Regions from separate parts of the Cryobacterium sp. GrIS_2_6 genome, predicted to be linked through region 3. Evidence: predicted binding sites of a transcription regulator. Region 3 holds the regulator's gene; each other region holds the start of a gene.
What was found. The regulator LexA, encoded in region 3, represses DNA repair genes until DNA is damaged. The targets are predictions, from matches to a motif close to TCGAACANNTGTTCGA.
Positions count from the first base shown of each region.

Region 1 (3,274 bases), 430 kb from region 3:
CATCGCCATGTGGTGGTGGTAGCCGCCGGCGCTCACGAACAGCGCGCCGGGGAAGTCGAGGGTCGTTTCGAAGCCGAGGGCGTCGACGTAGAAGTGCCGGGCCATTTCGAGGTCGCCGACCTGGAGGTGGACATGGCCGACCTTGGCCGGACCGACGGCCGCTTCTCCCCCGTCGGCAGGCAGGTTCTTCTGCAGGAAGGCGCTCGGATCAAGCGCAAGCGTGTCCATCTGGACCTGGCCGTTCTTGTAGACCCACTCCGACCGGTCCCTGTCGACGTAGAGCTCGATCCCGTTACCCTCAGGGTCGGTGAAGTAGAACGCATTGCTGACGATGTGGTCAGCACTGCCGACGAAGCTCGAACGCTGGTCACGGGCGGCCTGGAGCACGGTCGCGGCCAGGCCGGCGCTCGTGTCGAACAGGATCGCAGTGTGGAAAAGTCCTGCCTGACTACGGGCGGGGACCGGCAGGCCAGGGGTGTGCTCGAGCACAACGAGCGGGGTCGCGCCGCGACCGAGCACGACGGTGGTGCCTTGTGCGCTGATCGGGTCGAGCGCCAACGCCTCGCGGTAGTAGGAGGACATCAACGCGAGGTCGCCGACGCGCAGCGTGACGGCGTCCATGCCTGTCGTCGCCGCCAGGAGGTCGCCTGCGGCGGCCCGGGATCCGGTCAGGTCAGTGGTCAGTGTCATGTTCGTCTCCTGCAGTCGCGTCGGTCTCACACGTCATGCTCAACCCGCTTAGTTGAACCGACAACCAATACTCTAGCAGTATTACTTGAAGCGTCAAGTAAACTTTCCAGGCCGCTCAAGAGCCACTCGAATTTGCGCTCAGAATCGTATTTAAGTCGGCCTTACGATTCCAGTGAGATAGGAATCGTTCGATCATGGCCGAACAGCTTGGGTTCAGGGGCAATTCAGATTTGGTCATCTCACTGAAATCGTAAGGCCGATTTAAGTCGGCCTTACGATTCCAGTGAGATAGGAATCGTTCGATCATGGCCGAACGGCTTGCGTTCAGGGGCATTTGAGATTTGGTCATCTCACCGAAATCGTAAGGCCGATTTAAGTCTGAAAGTCAAAGCTCGAGTGCCCAAATAAACTGAGTAGATCTCGTATTCGTGTTCAATTCGGGGTAGAATCGGGGTATGGCAGGAACTTCGGATCCCCAGTCACACACCCCGCAGGCCCACGATTCAGTGGCCGCGGGCGATCAGCCCATCACGGCTCGCCGCGCATCCACCGAGTCGGCCCATCCCGTGGCGGTTGCCGTGGGTTTCGAGGGCGCTGACGGTCTGGCCGGGTCGGTGCCATCGGTTCATGCGGATGCTGTCGCCCGGCTCGCCGAAGCCCAGGCCGCTCTGACAGAGGCCCTGGCGGCGATCCCGGTCGGGCTGCTCAGTGATGCGGAAGCGGTCGCTGCTCTGAAGGAAGTGGAGGCCATCGGGCGGACCGTGGATGCGGCCCGGGTGAACACCGCGACGGATGTGGACCGGCGGGCCCGGGTGCTCGGCCGCGAGGGTCTGGCCTGGCGGATGGGCTGCAAGGGTCCGTGGGATGTGCTCACCCGGGTGACGCGGGTCTCGGCCCGGGAGGTGAAGCGGCGCACGAAGCTCGGCGACGCGGTGTTGCCGCGGCCGTGCGGCGGGAGTAGCTGGTTGCCGCCGTTGTTCCCGACGGTCGGGGCCGCGCTGACCGCTGGGGAGATCGGTGTGGAGACGGCGGAGTTGATCGTGGAGGGGTTGCAGGTGATCAGTCACCGGGTGGCGCCGGATGACTTGTTGACGGCGGAGCGTGCCCTGGTCGCCACGGCGGCCGGGCTGATCACCCCGGAGACGGAGGATTTGGCCGGCGCCGGTGTCCCGGTGACCACGGACCTGATCCGGGGCATGGTCGCGCAGTGGCAGGCCATCCTCGACCCCGACGGGGTGCTCCCGCAGGAGGACGTGTTCGAAGCGAAGTCCAACATCGGCTTCGGACAACTCAAGAACGGCTTGTACCCGGTGAAGGGTGGGGTGACACCGGAACTGTTCGGGGTGATGAACACCCTCTTCGACGCTTTCCTGAGCTTCCACGCCCGCCCGGCGTTCCCCACCGCCGAGGAACAGGCCCTGATGGACTCGGGGCAGTTGGTCCCCGGCGCCGAGACTGCGGACGGCGAGACCGACACGGGCCCGGATCTGGACATGATCGAAGCGGAGCTCCGGGAGCGGCGCGCGGACACCCGCACGGGCGGGGAGAAGCACGCCGACATCCTGCAGGCGTTGTTCGAACACGCAGCCCGGGACACGGACACGCCCAGCATGGGCGGGTCGGCGCCGACGGTGATGGTGCACGTGAACGCGGCCGACCTCGCCTCCGGGATCGGGGTCGGGTGGATCGACGGGGTCGAAGCCCCGGTGTCTTTGAAGACGGTGCGTCAGCGGATCTGTGACGGTGGCTTCCAAGGGGTCCTGTTCGGGGCGAACAACCAAGTCCTCAAGCTGGGTCCGGAACGGCGCTACTTCAACCGGGCGCAGCGCCGGGCGATCACCGCCCGGGACGGCGGCTGCATCATCCCCGGGTGCAAGGCCCCGGCGCACTGGGCCGAGGTGCACCATGTGAAGCCGTGGGCCACCGGCGGCCCAACGAACGTGGACAACGGGGTGCTCCTGTGTTGGTTCCACCACCACACCATCGACACCTCCGGGTGGGAGATCCGCATGGTGAAAGGATCACCGCAAGTGCGGGCCCCCGGACTCATCGACCCGCACCGGCTCTGGCGGCCACCAAACCGACACCGCGCCCACCAAGTCCTCACCGGACCACCCAGACGCGACTGACCAGTGCGACGGACCAGTGCGACTAAACCAGGTGGCCTTCCGATGGCGGCGCTGTTACATCGATCCGGTCAGCGGCCCGCGAAGAGCCGGGACAGGAAGCCACCGGACGGCTGTTCGTTTTCGTGCCCGGGGCAGCGCTGCGACTTCGGCACTCCGCGCATGACCTGGTCGACGTGCTGGCCGCAGCCGGCCCAAGTGGTCTTCCCGCAGGTCTTACAGGTCTTGGCGTGGCACATCGGCAGCTCCTTCGTGGCTGAAAGCACTCACTATACCCCCATGGGTATCGAAAGTGCACGGTCCGCGGCATCACGCGGGTGTAGTGTCAGAATCAGTCCCCCAATTACCCACGGGGGTATATGCCGGGTCGGCCGAATCACTATCCCGGCCGACGAAAGGCACCCCCATGAAGATCGTTGTCGTAGGCGGGGTCGCAGCCGGCGCATCCGTCGCCGCCC
Region 1 is NZ_JAXCHP010000001.1:2,408,246-2,411,519, forward strand. It holds gene RCH22_RS11905 (VOC family protein) at 1-690, opposite strand, end outside; gene RCH22_RS11910 (DUF222 domain-containing protein) at 1,146-2,819, shown strand; gene RCH22_RS11915 (hypothetical protein) at 2,888-3,082, opposite strand; gene RCH22_RS11920 (FAD-dependent oxidoreductase) at 3,223-3,274, shown strand, end outside.
Region 1: a site for LexA is predicted at 1,111-1,126, ahead of RCH22_RS11910 (DUF222 domain-containing protein). Genes of this name have one in related genera too.

Region 2 (3,274 bases), 160 kb from region 3:
GTCACAGATCCGCTGACGCACCGTCTTCAAAGACACCGGGGCTTCGACCCCGTCGATCCACCCGACCCCGACCCCGGAGGCGAGGTCGGCCGCGTTCACGTGCACCATCACCGTCGGCGCCGACCCGCCCATGCTGGGCGTGTCCGTGTCCCGGGCCGCGTGTTCGAACAACGCCTGCAGGATGTCAGCGCGTTTCTCCCCGCCCGTGCGGGTGTCCGCGCGCCGCTCCCGCAGCTCCGCCTCGATCACGTCAAGATCCGGGCCCGTGTCGGTCTCGCCGTCCGCAGTCTCGGCGCCGGGAATCAACTGCCCCGAATCCATCAGCGCCTGTTCCTCGGCGGTGGGGAACGCCGGGCGGGCGTGGAAACTCAGGAAGGCGTCGAAGAGGGTGTTCATCACCCCGAACAATTCCGGTGTCACCCCGCCCTTGACCGGGTACAAGCCGTTCTTGAGTTGTCCGAAGCCGATGTTCGACTTCGCCTCGAACACGTCCTCCTGCGGGAGCACCCCGTCGGGGTCGAGGATGGCCTGCCACTGCACCACCATGCCCCGGATCAGGTCCGTCGCCGCAGGCACCCCGGCGCCGGCGAGGACCTCGGTCTCCGGGGTGATCCACCCGGCCGCCGTGGCGACCAGGGCACGCTCGGCGACCTCCACCTCCGCCGGGACCGCCCGGTGACTGACCGACCCGAGCCCCGTGATGATCAGCTCGGCCGCTTCCACCCCGATGTCCCCCGCGGTCAACGCGGCCCCCACCACCGGGAACAACGGCGGCAACACCGCCAACCCCGCCCGGCGGGGCAACACCGCGTCCCCGAGCTTGATGCGCCGCTTCACTTCCCGCCCCGACACCCGCGTCACCCGGGTCAACACATCCCACGGGCCCCGGCAACCCATCTTCCACGCCAGGCCCTCCCGGCCCAGCACCCGCGCCCGCCGGTCCACATCCGTCGCGGTATTCACCCGGGCCGCATCCACCGTCCGCCCGATAGCCTCCACTTCCTTGAGTGTCGTGACCGCTTCCGCGTCACTGAGCAACCCCACTGGGATGGCCGACAGTGCGTCTGCGAGAGCCGAACGCGCCTCGGCGAGCCGGGCGACAGCATCCGCATGAACCGACGGAACCGACCCGGCCAGACCTTCAGCGCCCTCGAAACCCACGGCAACCGCCACGGGATGGGCCGACTCGACACCCACGGTGGGCTGATCCCCATCGGCCCCGGAACGGGGTGTCTGCGGGGTGTGTGACTGGGGATCTGAAGCTCCTGCCATACCCCGATTCTACCTCGAATCGAACACGAATGCGAGCTTTACTCACTTAATTTCAAGCCCTACCTCACGAAATTCATACCTGAAACGGCCTTACGATTCCAGTGAGATAGGAATCGTTCGATCATGGCCGAACAGCTTGGGTTCAGGGGCAATTCAGATTTGGTCATCTCACTGAAATCGTAAGGCCGACCTGAAAACGAGTAAATCAATCCCGTGGTGACTAACTCAGGAGATCCGCCTGGGCGGGCAGCACCGGCCAGCGGACCAGTGCGGCCGATCCCACCCGACCCCAAGAATCTCCTGAATTAGCCACCGCCGCTGCCCAAATCTTCTGGGGCTACTGCGTGAGGCCCAGCGTCTCGCGCAGGGTCGTGCCTGGTTCATACTCGGTGCGGTAGACGCCGCGCTCCTGAAGCTCAGGGATGACCCGGTCGACGAACTCGTCGAGGCCCGTCGGATTCGTGTGGCCGACGATGACGAAGCCGTCTGAAGCCTCCTCCTGAACGTGCCGGTTGATCTCCTCGGCGACCTGCACCGGCGTGCCGACGAAGGTGTGCTTCGCGGCGAAGCGGATGACCAGGTCACGGATGCTCAGCCCTTCGGCCTCCGCGAGGCCGCGCCAGGACTTCGCGACCGCAACCGGGTCAGCGACATGGCGCACCCGGCCGCGGGTGACGCCCTCGTCGGCGAGGACGGGGTCGATCTCCGGCAGGGGGCCATCCGGGTCGTAGCCGCCCAGGTCGGTGCCCCAGAGCTGCTCGAGGAACGAGATCGCGGCCTGCGGGCTCACCTGCAGGAGTGCTACCTCGCGGGAGCGTACCCGCGCCTCGGCCTCGGTATCGCCGAGGATGAAGGCCGCGGCCGGCAGGATCTTGAGAGAGTCGGGATGGCGGCCGACGGCCGGCAGGCGGCCCTTCACATCGCGGAAGAACCGCTGGCCGTCCGTGAATTCGGAATGCAGGGAGAAGATCACTTCCGCGTTCGCCGACGCGAAGTCACGGCCGTCGGCAGAGTCTCCGGCCTGCACGATCACCGGGTGGCCCTGTGGGCTGCGCGGCAAGGTGCCGAAGCCGTTCACGTCGAACTGCTGGCCGTGGTGATCGACCGCCGTGAGCGCATCGGCGGAGAGGAACTCCCCCGTGTCCTTGTTCGCGGAGAGGGCCCCGGGCGCCCAACCATCCCACAGCGCGCGCGCGACAGCGACGAACTCCTCGGCGCGCACGTAGCGGTCCTTCGGGTCGAGGAAACCGCCGCGACGGAAGTTCTCGCCGTGGAAGGCATCGGAGGTTGTGACGATGTTCCAGCCGGCCCGCCCCCCGCTCAGCAGGTCGAGGCTCGCGAGCTGCCTGGCAAGTTCGTACGGTTCGTTGAAGGTTGAGCTGAGGGTGCCGACGAGGCCAATGTGTTCGGTCACGGCGGCGATCCCGGCCGGGATCGCGAGGGTGTTGGGTCGACCGACGACGTCGAGGTCATGGATGAGTCCCTTCTGTTCCCGCAGCCTGAGCCCCTCTGCGAGGAAGAGGAAGTCGAACTTGCCGCGCTCGGCATTCTGCGCGAAGTACCGGAAGGAGGAGAACGCGATCTGGCTTTCAGCCTTGCCGTCACTCCAGACCGAGGTGTTGTTCACTCCTGGGAAGTGCGCGGCGAGGTGCACCTGCCGGAGCGGGCGCCCGGCGGCGTCCCTGGCGGTCGGGCGGACGGTTGTGCTGGCGGTCGTGGTCATCAGCGGATGCTTCCGGTCAGGTCGAGCTCGAAGGTGGAGTCTGCGGCGGGGTCGGGTTCGGCAGGGGTCGCGTAACGGTTCTCCGGGCGACCGAATCCGAGCCGGGCGCGGAGCGTGGCCGCTCCGTCCGGCCGGTCGAGGACACGCGCGGAACGCAGCAGGGGAACGACGCGCTCGGTGATCGCCGTGAGGTCTTCCGGAAGCCGGGCCGGGCGCAGCCGAACGCCGTCGATGCCGAGCAAGTGCCAGTGCAGGAGCTGGGCGGCAACGACTTCAGCG
Region 2 is NZ_JAXCHP010000001.1:1,823,332-1,826,605, forward strand. It holds gene RCH22_RS09070 (DUF222 domain-containing protein) at 1-1,272, opposite strand, end outside; gene RCH22_RS09075 (NtaA/DmoA family FMN-dependent monooxygenase) at 1,610-2,995, opposite strand; gene RCH22_RS09080 (LLM class flavin-dependent oxidoreductase) at 2,995-3,274, opposite strand, start outside.
Region 2: a site for LexA is predicted at 1,292-1,307, ahead of RCH22_RS09070 (DUF222 domain-containing protein). Genes of this name have one in related genera too.

Region 3 (3,274 bases):
GACATGGTGCAATACTTCGCCGAGAACCTCGACGGCTTCGCGGTCACCGAGAACGGCTGGGTCCAGTCCTACGGCAGCCGCTGCACCCGCCCGTCCATCCTGTGGGGCGATGTCTCCCGCCCGAAACCGATCACCGTCGAGTGGTCGACCTACACGCAGGGGCTGACGGAGAAGCCGGTCAAGGGCATGTTGACCGGACCGGTCACCATCCTCGCCTGGTCCTTCGTGCGCGACGACCAGCCCCTCGGCGAGACGGCGCGCCAGGTCGCTCTCGCCCTCCGCGACGAGATCGCCGACCTCGAGGCCGCCGGAATCGGCATCATCCAGGTCGACGAGCCGGCCCTGCGCGAACTGCTTCCGCTCAAGAAGGCCGGCCACGCCGACTACCTCGACTGGTCCGTCGGCTCGTTCCGGCTCGCGACCGCCGGGGTGCAGGACGCGACCCAGATCCACACCCACCTCTGCTACTCCGAGTTCGGCGTCGTGCTCGAGGCGATCCGCGCTCTCGACGCCGACGTGACGAGCATCGAGGCGGCCCGCTCCCGGATGGAGGTCGTGACGGACATCCAGGCCAACGGCTTCGACCACGGCATCGGCCCGGGTGTCTACGACATCCACTCGCCGCGGGTGCCGGGCGTTGCCGAGCTGACGGAGCTGCTCGACCGTGCCGTCGCCGCCATCCCGACCGGTCAGGTCTGGGTGAACCCGGATTGCGGGCTCAAGACCCGCGGCTACACGGAGACGGTCGAGTCTCTCGGAAACATGATCGAGGCCACCCGCATCGTGCGCGCCCGCCTCGCCGCAGGCATCCCCGCCCTCGCCTGATCCTCTTCGCGGCGAACACCCACCGCGCGAGATGCACCATTTCCGCCGCTTCGCGCCAGGCATGCCTGGCGCGAAGCGGCGCAGTTGGCGCGCACGGGGGAATTACAGGGGACTACAGGGACCGCAGGACGGCGACGATCTTGCCGAGGATCTCGGCGTGGTCACCGAGGATCGGCTCGAAGTTGGTGTTCCTCGGCAGCAGCCAGGTGTGGCCGTCACGCTGCCGGAAGACCTTCACCGTCGCCTCGCCATCGAGCATCGCGGCGACGATCTCGCCGTTCTCCGCGGTCTTCTGCTGGCGGACGACGACCCAGTCGCCGTCCATAATCGCGGCGTCGATCATCGATTCGCCGACGACCTTGAGCATGAACAGCTCGCCCTTGCCGACAAGCTGGCGCGGGAGCGGGAAGATCTCGTCGACCTGCTGGTCGGCCATGATCGGAACACCGGCCGCGATCCGCCCGACGAGCGGCACCATTGCCGCGTCGCCCACCGGGGTTCCCTGCTGGAAGTTCTCCGCGGCGCCGGCCGCGGTGTCCTCTGGCGACTGCGGCAGCTCGATCAGGACCTCGAGCGCCCGGGGCCGGTTCGGGTCCCTGCGCAGGTAGCCGCTCAGCTGGAGTTGGTTGAGCTGGTGGGTGACGCTCGACAGCGACGACAGGCCGACGGCGTCACCGATCTCCCGCATGCTCGGTGGATAGCCGCGCTGGCCGACAGATCGCTGGATCACGTCCATGATCGCGCGCTGCTTGTCGCTGAGGCTCTTCCTCCGACGTGTTCCGCCTCGTTCGGGGGAACTGCCGGTGAACGGGGTCACGCTGTCCGGGGTCACGCTGTCCTGGGTCACGATGTCGCTCCTGTCGGTGGCGGTGGGCGGTGGCGGGCGGTCGCCCCGGCGGATGCCGTGAGGCGACCGTATCCAAATGTCAGTGGTCGCTGGTTGAGTTCACACCAGTCAATCGAAACTGTAACCAGCTTGGGGCGAAGTACAGACATTCATTCGAGTGTGTCGTGTACTTCACCCCGATAATAACCGGAGAAAGTCTTGATTGTTCGAACAATCGAATATATATTCGGAACATAGCTTCGTATCCGGCTCTCCCGGCCGAGAGCCGGATACGAATACACAGGAGGCAGACATGAACACAACAATCGAGCTGGCCCCGGGGGCGCACACCCGGCTGCGCATCACCCGGCGCGGTCGTGCCGTGCTGACCGCGATCGCCGGCGTCCCCCTCGTCGTCGGCGCGCTTGCCCTCGCCCTCAACGGCGGACTCGCCGCCGCAGACGGCAGCACCTTGAGCGGCAGCAGCATGAGCGCCGACACGGGCGGAAGTGCGACGACGTTCGACTACGTCACGATCCAGTCGGGCCAGTCGTTGTGGCAGCTTGCCGAGCGCATCGCCCCCTCTGCCGATCCGCGCGAGGTGATCGCCGAGATCGTCAACCTGAACCAGCTGCCCTCTGAGAGCGTGCAGCCGGGCCAACGACTGGCCCTCCCGGCCGAATACTGAGCAAGCCGGATAGTGAGCAAGTCGGATACTGAAGCACCGGAGTACTGAGCAAGCCGAATACTGAACCACGGGCAATATGACCCGCCGGTGCTGAGGCCCATCGGTAATATGGGGGGAGTGACCAGTCTCAACGACCTGCCCCTCCGCGACAATCTTCGCGGGCTCACTCCCTATGGGGCGCCGCAGCTGCACGTGCCGGTCGCACTCAACGTGAATGAGAACACCCACGGCATCCCCGAGGACGTGGCCGTTGACATCGCCGCAGCACTGGCCGCCGCGATCCGGGGGATCAACCGGTACCCGGACCGGGAATTCACGGAACTGCGCGAGGCGATGGCCCGCTACCTCGGACACGGTCTCACCCGTCAGAACATCTGGGCCGCCAACGGCTCCAACGAGGTTCTCCAGCAGGTGCTGCAGGCCTTCGGCGGGCCGGGACGCACCCTCCTCGGTTTCGCCCCCACCTACTCGATGTACCCGTTGCTCGCCTCGGGAACCGGAACGCGCTGGGTCGCCGGTGACCGCGACGCCGACTTCGAACTCACCCCGAAGCGCGCCGTCGACTGGGTCAACCGGGTCAATCCCGACCTCGTCTTCCTGTGCTCCCCGAACAACCCGACCGGCACCCCGCTCTCTCTCGAAGTGATCGCCGCCGTCTACGACGCCTGTGACGGCATCGTGGTCGTCGACGAGGCCTACGCCGAATTCGCTCCGGTGGGGACGGCATCCGCTCTCACCCTGCTGCCCGGCCGGGAACGCCTGCTGGTCTCCCGCACGATGAGCAAGGCCTTTGCGTTCGCCGGGGCCCGGGTGGGCTACCTCGCCGCCGACCCGGCCGTGACGGATGCGCTGCGGCTCGTGCGCCTGCCGTACCACCTCTCCGCGCTGACCCAGGCCGCGGCCGTCGCCGCTTTCGCGCACACGACGGAGATGCT
Region 3 is NZ_JAXCHP010000001.1:1,979,049-1,982,322, reverse strand. It holds gene metE (5-methyltetrahydropteroyltriglutamate--homocysteine S-methyltransferase) at 1-825, shown strand, start outside; gene lexA (transcriptional repressor LexA) at 938-1,642, opposite strand; gene RCH22_RS09835 (LysM peptidoglycan-binding domain-containing protein) at 1,965-2,339, shown strand; gene RCH22_RS09830 (histidinol-phosphate transaminase) at 2,448-3,274, shown strand, end outside.